2 regions of the Ferrimonas sp. SCSIO 43195 genome follow, and region 2 is predicted to be linked to the other one. Evidence: predicted binding sites of a transcription regulator. Region 2 holds the regulator's gene; the other holds the start of a gene.

Region 1 (9,944 bases), 1.2 Mb from region 2:
CAGAGCTGGGGCACCAAGGTCATCGCGTCAGCCACCACGGTGGAGGAGGCGCTGTGGCTGCAGGCTCACGGTGCCGATGGCATCATTGTTCAGGGACTGGAAGCCGGAGGTCACCGGGGCCACTTCCTTCGCTCAGATCTCAGCCTGCAATCCGGTTTGATGGCGTTGCTGCCTCAGGTGGCGGCGGCGGTGTCACTGCCGGTGATCGCCGCCGGTGGCATTGCCGATCGCCAGGGCGTGGCTGCTGCCCTGAAGCTGGGGGCCTCGGCGGTGCAGGTAGGCACCGCATTTTTGCTCTGTGATGAAGCGAAAACCAGTGAACTCCACCGTCAGGCCCTGCAGAGCCCAGCGGCCGGTCATACCACGTTGACTACGCTGTTTTCCGGTCGCCCGGCCCGCGGCATTGTCAACCGGGTGATTCGGGAGTTGGGGCCCCGACCGGAGGGAGTGCCGGCGTTTCCCCATGCCAGTGGGGCCATTACTGCCCTGAGGCAACTGGCTGAAGCTCAGCACAGCAGCGATTTTTCACCCTTGTGGTGTGGGCAGAATGCCAGTGGCTGTCGGGCGATTCCGGCGGCGGCCCTGCTGGAAGGGCTGTTGCCGAAGTCGTAGCGCTTGCTGTGCCGAGGTTATTCGGTGCTGGTGTCAACAGGGGGCTGTTTGCGTCGATAGTGGCTTTTTACCAGGGCATTGAGCAGCACTTCGGAGCCGACCAACTCAAACTGCTGTGGCGTTTCCAGTTCATTGAACAGGGGCACGCCGCCTCCAAGCAACACCGGCACCTGAGTCAGAATCAGCTCATCGATCAGCCCCGCCTGCAGGAAGCGCTGTATGGTGACGCCGCCATCGATATAGAGGTTGCTGTATCCCAGCGTTTTGAGTTCGTTACAGATCTGAACCGGCTCTCCCTGAATCAACTGCACCCTGTCGCTGAGGTGGTCAGGCACCGAGGTCAGGGTGCGGCTGACGACGAAGACCGGTTTGTTGTATGGCCAGGGGCAGTCAAATCCAAGCACCGTATCAAAGGTGTTTCGGCCCATCACCAGCGCGTCCACACGGGCCATGAAGTCGGCAAAGCCGAAGTCATCGTGATTTGGGTTAGGGATGCTGTGCAGCCACTCCAGGCCTCCCTGACGATCGGCGATGTAACCATCGAGGCTGACTCCGAGATAGACGGTATTCATAAATGCTCCTTACCCATTTGCAACGCAATGACACTAATTCTACAATGTAGAATTGTTGGGTGAAGCATAGAGAGGAGCATCAATGGTTGTCAAGGGCAAACGGCGCGGCCGGCCGCTGTCGAGTCAGTCGGGGTTGTCGGCAGAGCGGATCATCGAACAGGCACACCGGCTGTTGTTGAGCGAGGGCAAGGTCCCCAGTCTGCGCGCCTTGGCGGCGCAGCTTCAGGTGGATGTCATGGCGTTATACCATTACTTTCCCAACAAGGCAGCGCTGCTGGAGTCGTTGTGTTGCACCCTGGTGTCGAGTGTCTATCAACCCGAACAGGGCCAGAACTGGCGGCAGGAGTTGACCCGCCTGAGCCAAAGTTATCTGCAGCTGCTTGCCGATCACAGTGGCCTGCTGCAGACCCTGCTGTCCATGACCAGTACCGGCCCGGCACAGGTCTTTGGTGAGCGATTTGAGCAGGCGTTGGCCCCATTGGCACTGACGCCAGACCAGCAACAGCAGGCGCTGTGTCTGTTGGTGGATTACCTGCATGGTTTTGCCTTGGCGCTGCATGCCGGTCCTGAAGGTCTCAGCCTGGAGGACCTGAATGGCCCCCTCGACTTCTACCTGGACAGTTTGGCGCTGAGGCAAAACTGATCTTAGCCATGCAGCAGCGGCGCCAGCCATTTTTTAGCCTGCTCCAGACTCCAGCCTTTGCGGCGGGCGTAGTCTTCGAGCTGATCCTCGCCGATGTCGGTGACGCCAAAATAGCGGGATTCAGGATGGGCGAAGTACCAGCCTGACACCGCTGCCGTTGGGTACATGGCGTAGCTTTCGGTGATCGCTAAGCCGATGCGCTGCTCCGGTTGCAACAATTGCCACAACAGCCCTTTTTCGGTGTGATCCGGGCAGGCGGCGTAGCCGGGCGCCGGACGGATGCCCTTGTAACGCTCACGGATCAGATCGCCGTTGTCTAACTGCTCGTCGGCTGCATAGCCCCAGAACTCTTTGCGGACCCGCTCGTGCATTCGCTCGGCAAAGGCCTCGGCCAGCCGATCCGCCAGCGCCTTGAGCATGATGGCACTGTAGTCGTCGCCGGCGGCTTCAAAGCGGGCGATGTGAGGCTCGATGCCAATGCCGGCGGTGACAGCAAAGGCGCCCATGAAGTCCCGTTTGCCGCTGGTTTTGGGGGCCACAAAGTCGGACAGGGCAAAGTTGTTGTTGCCTGCCCGTTCGATCTGCTGGCGCAGCATATGCAGGGTGGTCAGGGTGGATTGCCGTGATTCATCCTCATAGATCTCGATGTCATCGTGATCGACGCTGTTGGCTGGGAACAGGCCGATGACCGCGGCGGCGCTCAGCCACTTCTCCTCCATCAGGCTCGTCAGCATGGTGCGGCCGTTGTCGTACAACTCCCGGGCTTCCTGACCCACCTTGGGGTGATCAAAGATCTCGGGGTAACGGCCATGCAGGCCCCAGCTGCGGAAAAACGGTGTCCAGTCGATGCGCTCAATCAGATCCTCCAGCGGGTAGTCCTTAAAGACGCGAATGCCGGTTTGCTGAGGGGCAAACGGGGTGTACTTATCCCAGTCAATCTGATTGCGGTTGTCCCTGGCCTGCTGCAGGCTGACCAGGGTTTTGCGTCGTCCCTGGGCCTCGCGTTTGGCCTTCAGCTCGGCGTAATCGGCATAGACCTCCTTCACGAAGGCCCGGCGCTGGCTCTGGTCGATCAGTTTGGCCACCACCGGCACCGTTCGAGAGGCGTCGGGGACGTACACCGCCCCGGCCGGGTAGTGCTGATGAATTTTTACCGCGGTATGGATCTTGGAGGTGGTGGCCCCGCCAATAAAGCAGGGAATATCCAGCCCGGCCTTCTGATAGGCTTTGACGTTGTGAATCATCTCGTCCAGGGACGGGGTGATCAGCCCGGACATGCCTATGGCGTCGGCGTTTTCGGCGATGGCGGTTTCGATGATCTTCTCCACCGGCACCATCACCCCTAAGTCCACCACCTCGTAGCCATTACATTGCAGCACCACCGCAACGATGTTCTTGCCAATGTCGTGCACGTCCCCTTTGACCGTGGCCATCACCACCTTGCCGGCGGAGCTGACCTCTTTCTTGGAGGCTTCAATGAAGGGCGTCAGGTGGGCCACTGCCTGCTTCATCACTCGGGCAGATTTAACCACCTGAGGCAGGAACATGCGGCCGTCGCCGAACAGATCCCCCACCACATTCATGCCGTCCATCAGCGGGCCCTCAATGACTTCGATGGGCTCTTTGGCCTGCAGCCGTGCCTGTTCGGTGTCCTCGATGATGAACTCGGTGATGCCCTTAACCAGGGCATGCTCCAGCCGCTTATTCACCGGCAGACTGCGCCACTGAGCATCCTTGGGGTCCTGCTGCTGCTTGCCGTCGCCGCGGTAGTCATCGGCCACCGCCAGCAGCCGCTCGGTACCATCGGGGCGCCGGTTGAGGACGATGTCTTCCACCCGCTGTCGCAGCGCTTCGGGAATGTCGTCGAAGATCGCCAACTGACCGGCGTTGACGATGCCCATGGTCAGCCCGGCGTGGATGGCGTGATAGAGGAACACCGCATGAATCGCTTCCCTGACCGGGTTGTTGCCCCTGAAAGAGAACGACACGTTGGAGACGCCGCCAGACAGCAGGGCATGAGGCAGGGTCTGCTTGATGGTACGACAGGCTTCGATGAAGTCGACGGCGTAGTTGTCGTGCTCCTCGATGCCGGTGGCGATGGCAAAGATGTTGGGATCGAAGATGATGTCCTGAGGGGGGAACCCCACCTGTTCGGTCAGCACTCGGTAGGCGCGGGTGCAGATCTCCACTTTTCGCTGGTAGGTGTCGGCCTGGCCCTGTTCATCAAAGGCCATCACGATGGCGGCGGCACCATAGCGGCGAATCAGCGTCGCCTGGCGAATAAACTCCGCTTCCCCCTCTTTCATGGAGATGGAGTTGACGACCCCCTTGCCCTGAATGCACTTGAGTCCCGCTTCCAGTACCTCCCACTTGGAAGAGTCGATCATGATCGGTACTCGGGCGATCTCCGGTTCCGATGCGATCAATTTCAGGAAACGCTCCATGGCGGCGACGCCATCCAGCATCCCTTCGTCCATATTGATGTCGATGATCTGGGCGCCGTTCTCTACCTGTTGGCGAGCGACCGACAGGGCGGTTTCGTAGTCCCCCTCCTTGATCAGCCGCAGGAACCGGGCCGAGCCGGTGACATTGGTGCGCTCGCCCACGTTGACGAACAGCGAGTCGGCGCCGATGGTGCAGGGCTCCAGCCCCGCCAGCCGGCAGGCTACCGGAATCTGCGGCAATGCCCGGGGCGGATGTGCCGACACCGCGTCGCGAATCGCTCGAATGTGCTCCGGCGTGGTACCACAGCAGCCACCGACGATGTTGAGCCAACCTTCCGCAGCCCATTGTCCAATGATGTCGGCCATCTGCTGCGGCGTTTCATCGTACTCGCCGAACTCGTTGGGCAAGCCGGCGTTAGGGTGGGCCGATACCGGGCAGTCGGCGATGCGGGACAGCTCTTCGACGTAGGGGGTCAGCTCCTTGGGGCCCAGGGCACAGTTGAGACCGATGGCGACGGGCTTTATGTGATTCAGGGAGTTATAGAACGCCTCGGTGGTTTGGCCGGTCAGGGTGCGGCCGGAGGCATCGGTAATGGTGCCGGAGATCATTACCGGCAGGGAGCGTCCCAGTGACTCAAACAGCGTATCGATGGCAAACAGGGCCGCCTTGGCATTGAGGGTGTCGAACACGGTCTCCACCAGCAGCAGATCGGCGCCGCCGTCGATCAGCGCTCGGGCGGACTCGCTGAAGGCGTCCACCAGTTGATCGAAGCTGACGTTGCGGTAGCCGGGGTCGTTGACGTCCGGGCTGATGGAGCAGGTTCGGTTGGTGGGGCCCAGTACCCCGGCCACGAAGCGAGGCTGGCCGGTCTCGGCGGCCACCTCATCGGCGGCTCGGCGCGCCAGCCTGGCAGATTCGTAGTTGATCTCCTTCGACAGCGATTCCATCTGGTAATCGGCCATGGCGATGGTGGTGCTGTTGAAGGTGTTGGTTTCGATGATGTCGGCGCCGGCCAGCAAGTACTGGCGATGAATGCCGTGAATAATCTCCGGTTGGGTCAGTGACAACAGATCGTTGTTGCCCTTCAGCTGACAGGGCCACTGGGCGAAGCGATCGCCCCGGAAGTCGTCCTCCTCGAGTTGATGGCCCTGAATCATGGTCCCCATGGCGCCATCGAGAATCAGAATGCGTTGCTCGAGGAGGTGTTGCAGTGTTGTCGCCATGATGCCGTCCCTATTTACTTCAAATAGACATTTATCCGTTTAGACGTCTATCTTAGCTAAGGCGGCGGCCACTGAATAGCCCCTGTTGCAACTTTTTTGGCCGCTGTTATCGATTCATAGCCGATAGCGATGACCGGGCAAGTAAATCGCTCACTGGGGACTTGGCTATCAATTTCGACGACTATAGAATTGTTCAAAACCACAGGAGAGCAAATATGATCAGTGATGAAGCGGTGGCTCAACGGTTGTCGGAGCTGGGGCACCCGACTCGGTTGGCGGTGTATCGGTTGTTGGTCAAAGGCAGTAAGACCGGTATGACCGTCGGTGATGTTCAACAGCAGCTGGGCATTCCCGGTTCAACACTGAGTCACCACCTGAGCCGGTTGATTCAGGCCGGGTTGGTGCAGCAGACCCGTGAAGGCCGAATCCTGCGTTGTCAGGTGGACATGGATGCCCTGGATGAAGTGATCGACTACCTGAAGGCGGAGTGCTGCACCCTGTAGCCCATCGGTCAATTCGCTGGAAATGACTGTGGGAACCTACCTTGAAACCCCGACAGGTTCGCGCCACACTGACGGGCCTGTTCCCCTAGATTATGCGAGAGAAAGGATGACCACCAAAGACGAACGTCACCAGCAGCGACAGCAGAAAGTGAAGCAGAAAGTCGATGCCAAGGTGGAGAGTGCTCAGGAGGAGCGAGGCATCGTACTGGTGCTGACCGGTAACGGTAAAGGCAAGTCGACCGCCGGATTTGGCACCGTCGCCCGCGCAGTGGGCCACGGCCAACGCTGCGTCGTTGGCCAGTTCATTAAGGGTACCTGGGACTGCGGTGAGCGGTCACTGCTGGAGCAGCATGGCGTGGATTTCCATGTGATGGCCACCGGCTTCACCTGGGAGACGCAGGATCGGGAAGCGGACACGAAGGCGGCCCAGGCGGTGTGGCAACAACTGAAACCGGCCCTGGCTGATGCCAGCGTCGATCTGGTGCTGCTGGATGAGCTGACCTACATGACCAATTACGATTACCTGGATCTGGACGAGGTGGTGGAGGCCATTGCCAACCGGCCGCCGGAGCAGAGCGTGGTCATTACCGGCCGGGCGGTGCACCGTCGTTTGGAGGAGTTGGCGGACACGGTGTCTGAAGTGCGACCGGTGAAACACGCGTTTGAGGCGGGAATTAAGGCACGTAAAGGCGTCGACTGGTAGACTGGTGCCACCCTAGCGCCACACCATTGAGTCCTTGATGACCCATGCATTAGGCCGCCAGTTCTGGCGGTTTGTTATTCCTACGGTCGCCGCCATGCTGGTGAGTGGCCTCTATCAACTGGTGGACGGCATCTTTGTCGGCCAGGTCATCGGTGCCGACGGCCTCGGTGCCATCAACATCGCCTGGCCGGTGATCGGCATTACCTATGGGGTGGCCATCATGGTGGGCATTGGCGCCGGTGCCCTGAGCTCCATTGCTCGTGGCGAAGGCGACTTGCCCGCCGCCAGCCAGTGGCTGGCCGCGGGGGTGTGGTTATTGCTGCTCATGGGCATCGCCTGCGGGGTGATGCTGGCCGGGTTGGGGGAGGCGCTGTTTCGGCTCCAGCAAGCTCAGGGGCCGGTGCTGGCCCTGGCCGAAGACTACCTGCAGGTGCTGATCTGGGCCAGCCCGGTGGCGCTGGGTGGCATTGCCTTACCGTTTTTGATTCGTAATGACGATGCTCCCAACCTGGCCACGGTGCTGATCGGTGTCGGTGCGCTGATCAACATCGGCCTGGATTATCTGTTTATCGTTCTGTGGGGCTGGCAGTTAACCGGCGCCGCGCTGGCAACCGCCCTGGCTCAGGCGGTGGTGTTGGTGCTGGGACTGGGCTATTTTCACTCGCCGCTGTGTCGAGTGCGGTTGTCGTTGACCCGGCTGAGCCTCAGCTGGCGGGAGACCAAACAGATTCTGGGCCTGGGGCTGGCAAGCTGGGCCATGTACCTCTATTTCAGTTTTATCACCGCCGTGCACAACAGCCAGTTTCTGAGCTATGGCGGAGCCACCGAACTGGGGGCGTTCGCCATTGTCGGTTACCTGTGCACCCTGTATTACCTGCTGGCGGAGGGGGTGGCCAACGGCGTTCAGCCTCTGCTCAGTTACCTGTTCGGGGCCGGTCGGCTGAAACAGATGCAACGGGCGCTGGTGTGGGCGCTGGCCCTGACGCTGTTCAGTGGCCTGGTGTTTTCCATCGGCTTTCTGTTGTTCCCGGCGCTGTTTACCCATGCCTTTAACCGCGATGACCAGGCGTTGCTGCAGGCCACGACCCAGGGGCTGAGGTGGCACACCTGGGCACTGTATCTCGATGGGGTGATCTTTGTGATTGCGGCGTACTTTCAGTCGGTGAACGACGGCCGTCGGGCCAGTTGGGTGACCTTCGCCAACATGGGGATTCAGCTGCCCTTCTTGCTGTTGCTGCCGCTGTGGCTGGGCGTACAGGGGGTGTGGTTGGCGGTGCCCTTGTCCAATGTGGTGTTGATTGGCTGGGTGCTGTGGTTACTGACTCGGGATCAGAAGCGGCGCCGAATTCCCTGGGGGCGCCACTCGGTACTGGATTAATCTGTCGGCGCTGCCATCAGCGCCGGGCCAGTTCGCCATTGAGCCGTTCGATCTCGGCCTTGAGTACCATCACCTGATGCTCCAGATCGTCAATGCGAGCCTTGTCGTCGGCAATCACCTCGGCGGTGGTGGTCATCGAGACGTCGCCAGAGAACAGGTGGGCATAGCGGGCTTCCCGTTTGCCGGCTTCTCTGGGCAGTTGCACCACCATCTGTTTTTCCGCCAGCCCTTTTAATACGGCGTCGGCGTCGTTGACGTCGTTGAAGCTCGCCAAGCGGTTGGTACGACTGCGCAGTTCACCCGGCGTTTGTGGCCCCCGCAGCAGCAGCACGCACACCAATGCCCGCTCCTTATCGGTCAGTGACAGGCCGCCAAAGGCGGTGTTGCAGAATCGGTGTTTGTATTTACTGGTGCGGCTGCCACCTTCTTCACTGACCAGGCGGCGATCCATCAGTTGATTCAGGGTCTGGCTGACTTCACTGTCGCTGAGGGACAGCACCGGATCGCGATTGCTTTTCTGGTTGCAGGCGCCTTTGAGGGCGTTTAATGACAGCGGGTAGAGGTCTGGGGTGGTGGTCTCTTTTTCCAATAAACAGCCAATGATGCGAGTCTCATTGAGGGTCAGGTTCATCTCCACGGGGGCCTCCTTTGAATGCCAATGTGATTGCGCACTGAGCCGTGGCCATTGCGGCAACAGTGGGCAGTCAATTTGGTATTGCACCGAACCAGTATTTATCGCCGTTGCCGAAACGGCAACCCCCCCGAAGCACTGTTTGGACAGAGTTTAAGCAGTGCCGGGGGCCATTTGTCGTGGTGGTGTCTGAATTTTGCCCAAGGGTGCTGTCACCAATGGAGAATATTCGTTAGTCTAGTGACTTATCTCCTGAATCGTTGAGAGCGCCTTTGAACCGCATCGCTGTTTTCGTGGATGTACAAAACATCTACTACACCTGTCGTCAGGCATTTGGTCGTCAGTTTAACTACCGTGGACTGTGGCAACACCTGAGCCAGTTGGGCAACATCGTATCGGCGACGGCGTACGCGACCCATAAGGGGGACGACGGTCAGCGCAAATTTCAGGATGCCCTCAAACACATCGGTTTTGATGTCAAACTCAAGCCCTTTATTCAGCGTGCCGACGGGTCGGCCAAGGGAGACTGGGACGTGGGCATTACCATCGATGTGATGGAAACCGCGCCCAAGGTCGATACCGTGGTGTTGCTGTCCGGTGATGGCGATTTTGACATGCTGCTGAACAAGATCCGCAAAGATTACGGGGTGCAGGCCATGGTGTTCGGGGTGCCGTCTCTGACCGCCCACTCTCTGATGGAGTCGGCGTCTGAGTTTGTGCCCATCGGTGACAGCATGCTGTTGTAGCCGTTAGGGTCAGTTTCCCGCCTTGGCCTCAAAATACTGCAGGTCAATGAACAGCGCCGCCGCCAGTACCAGTTGGCGCAGATGTAGCGGCAGGCTGGCCTCATACTCCACCAGAAAGTTGTCTCTGTCGGTCATCAGTTCCGAGAATGCGCCGGACCAGCGTTTGGCCACCTGGGCTTGTTGTCGCTGCTGGCCATCCATAAAGGGGAAGGTCCACAGCTTCCACAGCGGCGACGCCACCTGTAACACCACCTGACCCTGGGCATCCAGCAGATCAAACTTTTTATGCAGTAGCGAGAAGCGTTGCTGAATCGCCCCGAGGAAGACCCCCTGATGGTCGCTGATCTCCAGCCGCTGAAACAGCCAGCGAAAGGGGTGATGGGCACGCATGAAAGGCTGACGTCGGCTATCGAAAAAGACCAGGTCGAAGCGGCGCCAGTGGCCCAACGCCTGGCGGGCCAGGGTTCCCAGCAAACCGCTGCTCTGTT
Region 2 (9,944 bases):
CCTGCCACTGATGCAGCGCCACCTGGTTCAGGCTGGTGACCACCGGCTCGGTTTGCTCGCTGCCCGACGGCAGGATGCGGGTATAGTCGGCGTCCGGGGTAAAACTGGACCGAACATTGAGGGTCAGGTTCACCTGCCGCAGCGGCTGCAAGCTTCGACAGTGCAACACTGGCGACCCCAGCTTGGCCAGTTGATCGGCCTCGTCGAGACTGAGGCTGGATTGCAAGCGGGCGTCGGTCAGCACGTTGGGGTCGGCATTATAGATGCCGGCGACATCGGTCCAGATGGTCACCTCGGCCACCTCCGCCAGCGCGGCAATCAAAGTGGCGCTGTAATCGGAACCGTTGCGCCCCAACAACCGGGTGCGGCCGCCGCCATCACTGCCGTAATAGCCGGTGATCACCAGCCGCTGATTGGGGCGCTCGGCCAGACAGCGGTGCAACCGCTGTGCCGACCCCGCCCAATCCGGCTGTGGCTGTACCCCGGCGTGCAGAATCAGGAAATCACGGGCATCCAGTGCCGTGGCGGGTGCCCCCTGCTGACACAACAACGCCGCCAGCAACCGCGCTGACCACAACTCACCAAAAGCCTGAACCTCGGCACCGTCGACGCCCTGACTTTGCAGCAACTGCTGCAACTGCCGCTGATCCGCGTCCAAGGCCGCTGCCAGGCCGGCGCCCTGCTCACCGAGCAGGGCCTGCACCAGTTGCTGCTGGAAGCCGATCACCGCCTCCAGCTCCGGCTGCCAGGCCAGATCGCTGCTGGCCAGAGCCACCAGTTTCAACAGCGCGTTAGTGGTCTTACCCGCCGCCGACACCACCACCAGATCGCCACACTGGCCCTGGGTTTGAATGACGTGGGCCACTCGCCGATAGCACTCGGCATCGGCCAGGCTGGATCCCCCGAATTTATGAAGCTGCTTACCGCTCACTCTGCTGCTCCTTATCCCAGTGCCTGACTCAGATCCGCCACCAAATCCTCGCTGTCTTCAATGCCGACCGACAAACGAATCAGAGTCTCCTCGATGCCGGCAGCCACACGGGCCTCGGGATCCATGGCCGCATGGGTCATGGTGGCAGGGTGTGCCACCAGGCTCTCGACCCCGCCCAGGCTTTCCGCCAGCGAGAACAGTTGCAAGCGACTGAGGAAGGCGCGCACTTCGGTTTCGCCCCCCTTAAGCTCAAAACTGAGCATGGCGCCGAAGCCGGATTGCTGACGCCGGGCCAACTCATGACCGGGGTGGCTTTCCAGTCCGGGATAGTGCACTCGGGCCACCGCCGGGTGCGCCTGCAACAGCGCCACCACCGCTTCGGCGTTGGCCTGGTGCTGCTTCATCCGCAATGGCAGGGTTCGAAGGCCACGCAGGGTCAGGAAACTGTCGAACGGCGCACCGGTGATCCCCAGGCAGTTGCCCCACCAGGCCAGTGACTCTGCCAACTCCGGGTCTTTGGCCACCACCGCGCCGCCCACCACATCGGAGTGGCCGTTGATGTACTTGGTGGTGGAGTGAATGACAATGTCGGCCCCCAGAGTCAACGGCTGCTGCAGCACCGGCGACAGGAAGGTGTTGTCGGCCACCACCAGGGCACCGACGGCCTTGGCCTGCCGAGACACGGTCTCCACATCCACCACCCGCAGCAGCGGGTTGCTTGGAGTTTCCAGCCACACCATTTTCGGATTCAACGCCAATGCCTGCGCTAGGGCGGCTTCGTCGCCTTGATCGACCACCGACAACTCGAAGGCACCTTTGGCCGCCAGGTTAGTAAACAGACGGTAGCTGCCGCCATAACAGTCGTGGGGCACCACCAGGCGCTCGCCGGGCTTCAGCAGGCTGACCGCCAGGGTCACTGCCGCCATGCCGGTGGCGGTGATCACCGCATCGTGACCTTGCTCCAGCTGGGCAATCGCCGACGCCAGGGTGTCCCGGGTCGGGTTGCCGGAGCGGGTGTAGTCGTACTGGCGGGGCTGGTTGAAGTCCGCAAAGGTGTAGTTGCTGGACAGGTAGATGGGTGGCACCACGGCGCCATGAGTCAGATCGCTGTCGATGCCCTCACGGGCGGCAATGGTGGCTGGCTTTGGGGTACTCATCCGTGGCTCCTGATTATTCTGTGATCGCAAGATGTCTGGACGTCCAAAGTAACCAATCTAAATTTGGGCGTCAAGGCGTTTAGACGTCTAAACGTTTATAGGTTAAGATGTCGACAAGTTGACTCCACCGCCGGAGTCGTTAAAATTTGCCCCGTTAACTTACGTTTAAGGCAGCTAAGAATGAGCACAGAGTGGAGTGGTGAATACATCAGCCCGTACGCAGAGCACGGGAAAAAGAGTGAACAGGTGAAGAAAATCACCGTGTCCATCCCCTTGGGTGTGTTGAAATTGCTGACCGACGAGCGTACCCGACGCCAGGTCGGAAACCTGCGTCACGCCACCAACAGCGAGCTGCTGTGCGAGGCGTTTCTGCACGCCTTCACCGGTCAACCGCTGCCGGTCGATGAGGATCTGAGAAAGGATCGCCCCGACACCATTCCCGCTGCCGCCAAAGAGCAGATGGAAGCACTGGGCATCACCTGGGAAGATCTGGACTGATTGCTGTCTGGCATCACAGCAATGCGGCCGCCACTGGGGCCGTTTTCGCTGCCCGCCAGCCTTGCTGAGCTGAATACAAAAAAGGGGGCCTGATGGCCCCCTTTTGATTGCAGACTGTTTAGAACTGGTAGTGCAGGCCCAGGTTGATCTGGGACAGATCAGTATCGATCTCAATACGACTGAAGTCTTCGTGCTCCAGATCGCCGCTCATAGACTCATAACCCAGACGCAGGTTGAGGTTGTCGGTCAGGGCCGCGTTCACCCCCAGGCCCCACATAAAGCCGACACCGTAGAAATCCTGATCGCCAAGGCGGGTATCGACACTCACCAGCATGCTGGCCAGGCCCAGTTTGCCGTAGACCGAGAAGGTGTCATTGATAACAGCGGTAAACTTCGGCGCAATGGTGAACGCCGCGGCATAGGCTTCGTCTTCATCTTCCAGCTTGTAGTCGCTGGTCACGAACAGCGTCGATTCCAATCCGAACCACTCGTTGAAGTTGTAGCCGCCGTAGGCACCAAAGCCCGCTTCCGACTTATCAAAATCTTCCACTTCCAGGGTGGTGCTGCTGACAAAACCGCCCACATAGAAGCCGGTCTGATCCACTGCCGCCATAGCGGCGCTGGAGCCCAACATGGCCAGCAACACCAACCCGGAACCGATTGTTCTTTTCATCATCTCTCCAAATACCATCGGGGTTAATCCGATAAGATATCATGAGCGAGTGCAATCAATTAAACAATTTAAACATGTAAATCAGTAACTTATTATTAATAACGACAGACTTTGCATCCGCACTGAATAGCCATGCACAGCGAATTCTGCCGCCGATGCTGTCGCACTGAGGCCTGCCGACCAATTCACCGCCAGTGACAAGGTGGGGTGTTACTCAAAAAAAAAGGCAGCGCCCTGCGCTGCCTCAATTGTCGCCGGTCGGCGTTAATCGATCATGTAGTGGTCCGGCAGGGTCTCGATCTCCGCCACACCGGACTCAATGGCCGCCTGGGCCACCGCCTTGGCCACTCGAGGCAGCAGGCGTGGATCCATCGGCTTGGGCAGCACGTATTCGGCACCAAAGCTAAGGCTGCTGACCTGGTAGGCATCCAGTACCGACTGCGGTACCGGCTCCTTGGCCAGTTCACGAATCGCTTCCACCGCCGCCACCTTCATCTCGTCGTTGATGGCCCGGGCACGAACGTCCAGGGCACCACGGAAGATGAACGGGAAGCACAGCACGTTGTTGACCTGGTTCGGGTAGTCGCTGCGACCGGTTCCCATGATCACATCCGGGCGTGCGGCCTTGGCCAGCTCGGGACGAATCTCCGGATCCGGGTTGGAGCAGGCAAACAGCACCGGCTTGTCGCCCATCAACTTAACCTGCTCTTCGGTCAGCAGATCCGGGCCAGACACCCCCACAAACACGTCGGCATCCTGAATCACATCTGTCAGGGTGCGCTTATCGGTGTTGTTGGCAAACAGCTTCTTATACTCGTTGAGGTCATCGCGACGGGTGTGAATCACCCCTTTGCGATCCAACATGTAGATTTTTTCGCGCACGGCGCCGCACTTAATCAGCAACTCCATGCAGGCAATGGCCGCCGCACCGGCGCCCAGGCAGATGATGGTGGATTCTTCCAGCTTCTTGCCCTGAATCTCCAACGCGTTGAGCATGCCCGCCGCGGTCACAATGGCGGTGCCGTGCTGGTCATCGTGGAACACCGGTACCTGGCAGCGCTCAACCAGCTGCTTCTCGATTTCAAAACACTCCGGTGCCTTGATGTCTTCCAGGTTGATGCCGCCGAAGGTGTCGGCAATGTTGGCGACGGTATCGATAAACTCTTCCTGAGTGCGGTGCTTCACCTCAATGTCGATGGAATCGATATTGGCGAAACGCTTAAACAGCAGAGACTTGCCTTCCATTACCGGTTTCGAGGCCAGAGGGCCCAGGTTGCCCAGACCCAGAATCGCGGTGCCGTTGGTGATCACCGCAACCAGATTGCCTTTGTTGGTGTATTTATAAGCATCTGCAGGGTTGGAGGCGATTTCACGAACCGGTTCAGCAACACCCGGGCTGTATGCCAAAGCCAGATCGTGTTGTGTTTCCGCTGGCTTTGTCAGGGCAATACTGATTTTGCCGGCAACGGGTTGGGCGTGATATTCGAGCGCTTGTTCGCGGAGGTCTGCCATTCTCTTAATTCCAGTCACTACATTTATTTTAAGGGAGGGGTACAGTCGCATGAAACCTTACTCCTCTGGCCTGAATTTGCAACCGATGTTGTCATTAGCGCTTGATATAACAGGCAATTCCGACCAGTTTCATTGCCAACAAGGCAAAAGTAACAAAATACTCATGCATCGTTCAGTAAAAGTGACTAAATGAAAAAATAAACTAATTCAGCACTGACAGTAATATAGGGAAAAATGTCAGTTTAAAGGCGAGTTTTGGCTATTTGAATGGTAAAAAAGACTGACCAATTTAAATAGTCTGTTTGGGTCGAATTTATTTCAGACCTCAACGAAAAAGGGCACCCAATGGGTGCCCTTTTCCTAAAACGGGTCGGCTTACTTGGAAGACAGCGCGCCGAAACGTTTCTTGAACTTGTCCACACGGCCGCCGGTGTCCAGAACTTTCTGCTTACCGGTGTAGAATGGGTGACAAGAAGAACATACGTCCAGGTGCAGATCTTTACCTACGGTAGAACGAGTCTTGATTACGTTACCGCAAGAGCAAGTAGCATTGATTTCAGCGTACTCTGGGTGAATACCTTGTTTCATTGGGAAAACCTCAGTTAAGGCCGTATCGCTATCCGATCCAAAGCCGGACACCATACGTCGTTATTGACAATTTTAAGGCGCGTAATGGTACATGATGTAACCAACCGCCGCAAGCATCAATCCGCCTCCATAGTATCATTGTTCCAGCTCTGATAGGGTAGTCAGGCGCCGTGGTAGGATCCCTGCGATGGCAGCAAAAACCGGGTCCCGCCAGCACCCGGATCGCCCATGCCGCTACTATAATGAGACAGCTCAGTGTACATTCAGGTCGCCCTGCCCGTTCCCCTTCGCCAACTGTTCAGCTATTTACCTGCTGCTGACCAACCACTGCCGCAGCCCGGCTGTCGGGTCGAAGTGCCGTTTGGCCGTCAATCGATGGTCGGCGTGGTGGTGACCATCAGTGACCACAGCGATCTGCCGGACAACAAACTGAAACCCATCGACCGGGTGCTGGACCCGGCGCCGGTGCTGGACGACACCCTGTGGCAGTTGTCCCGCCTGGCGGCGCGGTATTATTGCAGCCCCATAGGCATGGTACTGAATCAGCTGCTGCCGGTGAAACTGCGACAGGGAGAGTCGGCGCAGCCACAGCCGATCAAGCTGTGGCAACTGACCGAGGCCGGCCGCCGCGCCGACCTCGATGGCCTTAAACGCGCCTTTCAGCAGCAACGCCTGCTGGCCTACCTGCAGACCCAGACTCAGATCGCCGACGGCGACGTCAGCAAACTGGAATTCAGTCGCCAGGCACTGAAGGCCCTGGCCGATAAGGGCTTGATCGAGGCCGGCGAACGAGCCTTGAGTTTCGATACCGACTGGCACCAACAAGTCACGCTGGGTGAGACGCCGCAGGTACTGAACCGGGAGCAAGCGGTGGCGGTCGCGGCCATTAGCGGCGATCTGGATCATTTCGGCGCCTATCTACTGGAAGGGGTCACCGGCTCCGGCAAGACCGAGGTCTATCTGCACCTGATGGAGCCGATTCTTCGAGCCGGCAAAACCGTGTTGGTACTGGTGCCTGAGATCGGCCTGACCCCGCAGACCATTGAACGCTTTCAGCGACGTTTTCCGGTCCCGGTGGGGGTGCTGCATTCGGCCATGAACGACAACGAACGCCTGCAGGTGTGGCAACAGGCCCAGGCCGGCGCCCTCGGCATCGTGCTCGGCACTCGCTCGGCCCTGTTCACCGCCATGCCCAAGCTGGGGATGATCATCATCGATGAAGAGCACGACGCCAGCTTCAAGCAGCAGGAGGGCTTTCGTTATCACGGCCGCGATCTGGCAGTAATGCGGGCCCAGCTGCAGCAAGTGCCGATCATCCTGGGCTCCGCCACCCCATCGATGGAAAGCCTGTATAACGTTGCCAGCGGCAAATACAAACGCTTGCAACTGACCGCACGCGCCGGGGTGGCCCAGCACGTCAAGCAGCGCATCGTCGATCTGCGCCTGCAAAACCTGGACGCCGGCCTGTCCAGGCAACTGCTGGAAAAGATGGAGCAGCATCTGGAGGCCGGCAACCAGGTGATGCTGTTTCTTAACCGTCGCGGCTTTGCCCCGGCACTGCTGTGCCACGAATGCGGCCACCTCCATGGCTGCAGCCGCTGCGACGCCTTCTATACGGTGCATCAGGGCTCGGGCATGGTGCAGTGCCACCATTGCGGCAGCCAGAAACGCCTGCCGCATCAGTGCCACGAGTGCGGCTCGACCCAGCTGTTTACCCAGGGCGTCGGCACCGAGCAACTGGAACAAGCCCTGGTGCAGCGCTACCCCCAGTACCCGGTGGTGCGCATCGACCGAGATACCACCTCCCGCAAAGGCAGCCTCAATCAGTTGCTGGAAAAGATTCGCCGCGGCGAAGCCCGTATCCTGATTGGCACCCAGATGCTCGCCAAGGGGCACCACTTTCCCGATGTGACCCTGGTGGGACTGCTGGATGTGGACGGCGCCCTGTTCTCCGCCGACTTTCGGGCCTCGGAGCGCCTGGCGCAGTTGTACATCCAGGTGGCTGGCCGCGCTGGCCGTGCCAGCAAACCCGGCGAAGTGATCCTGCAGACCCACCAGCCGGACCATCCGCTGCTGCATCAACTGACCACCCAGGGTTACGGCCCCTTTGCCGATGCCGCCCTGAAAGAGCGGATGGACGCCATGCTGCCACCGGCCGGACAGATGGCGATCATTCGCGCCGAAGCCACCTACGCCAACCAGGCGCAGCAGTTCCTCAATGACGCCAACCACTGCTTTGATGCCCTGCCGATTCAGCGGGTCGGGCCGATGCCCGCCCCCATGGAGCGCAAAGCGGGAAAATTCCGCTACCACACCCTGCTGCTGGCCAACGATCGCAAACACCTGCAACAGGCGCTGGAGCATGCGTTACCCCGCATCGAGCAGTTGCCCTCGGCCAAGCGCTGTCGCTGGCATCTGGAGCGGGATCCTCAGGACCTGTTGTAAGCCGCTACTGAAGCAAAATCACCGCCACTGACTCACAACGACAATAAACTCGGTTACCGGGCAAACAAAGCGTTGGTATTAGGCGCTTTAGGCGCTAAAATGTGCGGTTTGATTATCAGCCGTTATCCGGCCTGTCCCCATAGAGTTTTTCGGTGTCGCGATGAAAGAACATATCCAGCAGTTACTTGAACAGACTGTCACTCTCCTGAAAGAGAATGGCCACATTCCAGCCGAGGCTGCGCCTCGCGTTCAGGTAGACCGAACCCGGGACAAAAGCCACGGCGACCTGGCCACCAACCTGGCCATGATGCTGGCCAAGCCTGCCAAGAAGAATCCCCGTGAACTGGCGCAACTGATCATCGACACCCTGCCGGCCTCGGAACTGGTGTCCAAGGTTGAGATCGCCGGCCCCGGCTTCATCAACTTCTTCCTCGATGCCGGCTGGCTCGGCAAGCAGATCGAAACCATTGCCACCGACAGCCGCGCCAATGTGGCCGCCGTCGCTGCACCTCAGACCATCGTGACCGACTACTCGGCGCCAAACGTCGCCAAAGAGATGGCGGTGCACCACATCCGCTCCACCGTCATCGGTGACGCCGTCACCCGTACCCTGGAGTTCCTGGGTCACAAGGTGATTCGCGCCAACCACATCGGCGACTGGGGCACCCAGTTCGGCATGCTGATCGCCTACCTGGAGAAGATGGAGAACGAAAGCGCCTCCGATATGGACCTGTCCGATCTGGAAGCCTTCTACCGCGAAGCCAAGAAGCACTACGACGAAGACGATGCCTTCGCCGAGCGAGCCCGTAACTACGTGGTCAAACTGCAGGGCGGCGACGAGTACTGTCGCACCATGTGGAAGAAGCTGGTGGACATCACCATGGCTCAGAACCAGGCCATCTACGACCGCCTCAACGTGTCCCTGAGCAATGACGACGTCATGGGGGAAAGCCTGTACAACGCCCTGCTGCCAGAAGTGGTCGACGACCTGACCCAGCAAGGCCTGGCGGTAGAAGACGACGGCGCCACCGTGGTCTTCCTCGATGAGTACAAGGGCAAAGACGGCAACCCCATGGGGGTGATTATCCGTAAGCGCGACGGTGGCTTCCTGTACACCACCACCGACATCGCCGCCGCCAAGTACCGGGTCGACACCTTTGCCGCCGACCGCATCCTGTACTTTATCGACTCCCGTCAGGCCCAGCACCTGCAACAGGCCTGGCTGATCGCCCGTAAGGCCGGTTACCTGCCTGACACCACCACCACCGAGCACTGCGCCTTTGGCATGATGCTGGGCAAGGACGGCAAGCCGTTCAAAACCCGCAGCGGCGGTACGGTGAAACTGGCCGATCTGCTGGAAGAAGCCCATCAGCGCGCCATCAAGCTGATCGGTGACAAGAACCCGGATCTGCAGGCTGAGGAGCTAGACACCATCGCCACCACCGTGGCCATGGCATCGGTGAAATACTCGGATCTGTCCAAGAACCGCACCACCGATTACGTCTTCGACTGGGACAACATGTTGACCTTTGAAGGCAACACTGCCCCGTACATGCTGTATGCCTACAGCCGCATTCAGTCGATCTTCCGCAAGGCCGGTGTCAACGCCGCCGACCTCAATGGCAGCATCACCCTCGAGCACGATAAAGAGGAAGCACTGGCGCAGAAGCTGGTGCAGCTGAACGACGTGGTTCATGGCGTTGCCGCCAAGGGTGCTCCTCACCTGATGTGTACCTACCTGTTTGAGCTGGCCGGTGCCTTCATGAGCTTCTACGAGGCCTGCCCCATCAACAAGGACGACGTCGCCGACGACGTCAAAGCCAGCCGCCTGCGCCTGTGTCTGGCCACCGCCAACACCCTCAAGGTTGGTCTGGGCCTGCTGGGCATCAACACCCTGGAGCGCATGTAATCCATGGCTACCCGGGACTACGCCAAGCGCGGCCGCAAGCCGCGCGCCAAAGGCCGCAAAGCCGCAGCCAAACCGGCCTTTCCCTGGCTGAAACTGGTGCTGGTGATCGCCCTGATCGGCGGTTTTGGCTATTTCCTCTGGTCGATTCAGGGAGCATCGGAAGACCAACCGGTCACCGAAGCCCCGGTGGTCGTGCCGGTGCCGCAGCCGACGACCAAGCCCAGCAAGCCC

The links. The regulator MetJ, encoded in region 2, represses methionine synthesis genes. The targets are predictions, from matches to a motif close to TAGACGTCTAGACGTCTA.
Region 1: the regulator MetJ is predicted to act here: its motif matches at 5,528-5,545, upstream of metH (methionine synthase).

Annotation. Positions count from the first base shown of each region.
Region 1 covers NZ_CP072679.1:868,275-878,218, forward strand. The annotation lists gene J8Z22_RS04140 (nitronate monooxygenase family protein) at 1-612, shown strand, start outside; gene J8Z22_RS04145 (dihydrofolate reductase family protein) at 630-1,184, opposite strand; gene J8Z22_RS04150 (TetR/AcrR family transcriptional regulator) at 1,267-1,827, shown strand; gene metH (methionine synthase) at 1,830-5,495, opposite strand; gene J8Z22_RS04160 (helix-turn-helix transcriptional regulator) at 5,711-5,998, shown strand; gene cobO (cob(I)yrinic acid a,c-diamide adenosyltransferase) at 6,105-6,701, shown strand; gene J8Z22_RS04170 (MATE family efflux transporter) at 6,739-8,079, shown strand; gene J8Z22_RS04175 (YceH family protein) at 8,096-8,710, opposite strand; gene J8Z22_RS04180 (NYN domain-containing protein) at 8,983-9,456, shown strand; gene J8Z22_RS04185 (phospholipid scramblase-related protein) at 9,466-9,944, opposite strand, start outside.
Region 2 covers NZ_CP072679.1:4,429,141-4,439,084, forward strand. The annotation lists gene metL (bifunctional aspartate kinase/homoserine dehydrogenase II) at 1-931, opposite strand, end outside; gene metB (cystathionine gamma-synthase) at 943-2,088, opposite strand; gene metJ (met regulon transcriptional regulator MetJ) at 2,269-2,586, shown strand; gene J8Z22_RS20480 (porin family protein) at 2,705-3,262, opposite strand; gene J8Z22_RS20485 (malic enzyme-like NAD(P)-binding protein) at 3,524-4,771, opposite strand; gene rpmE (50S ribosomal protein L31) at 5,147-5,359, opposite strand; gene priA (primosomal protein N') at 5,615-7,804, shown strand; gene argS (arginine--tRNA ligase) at 7,965-9,713, shown strand; gene J8Z22_RS20505 (SPOR domain-containing protein) at 9,717-9,944, shown strand, end outside.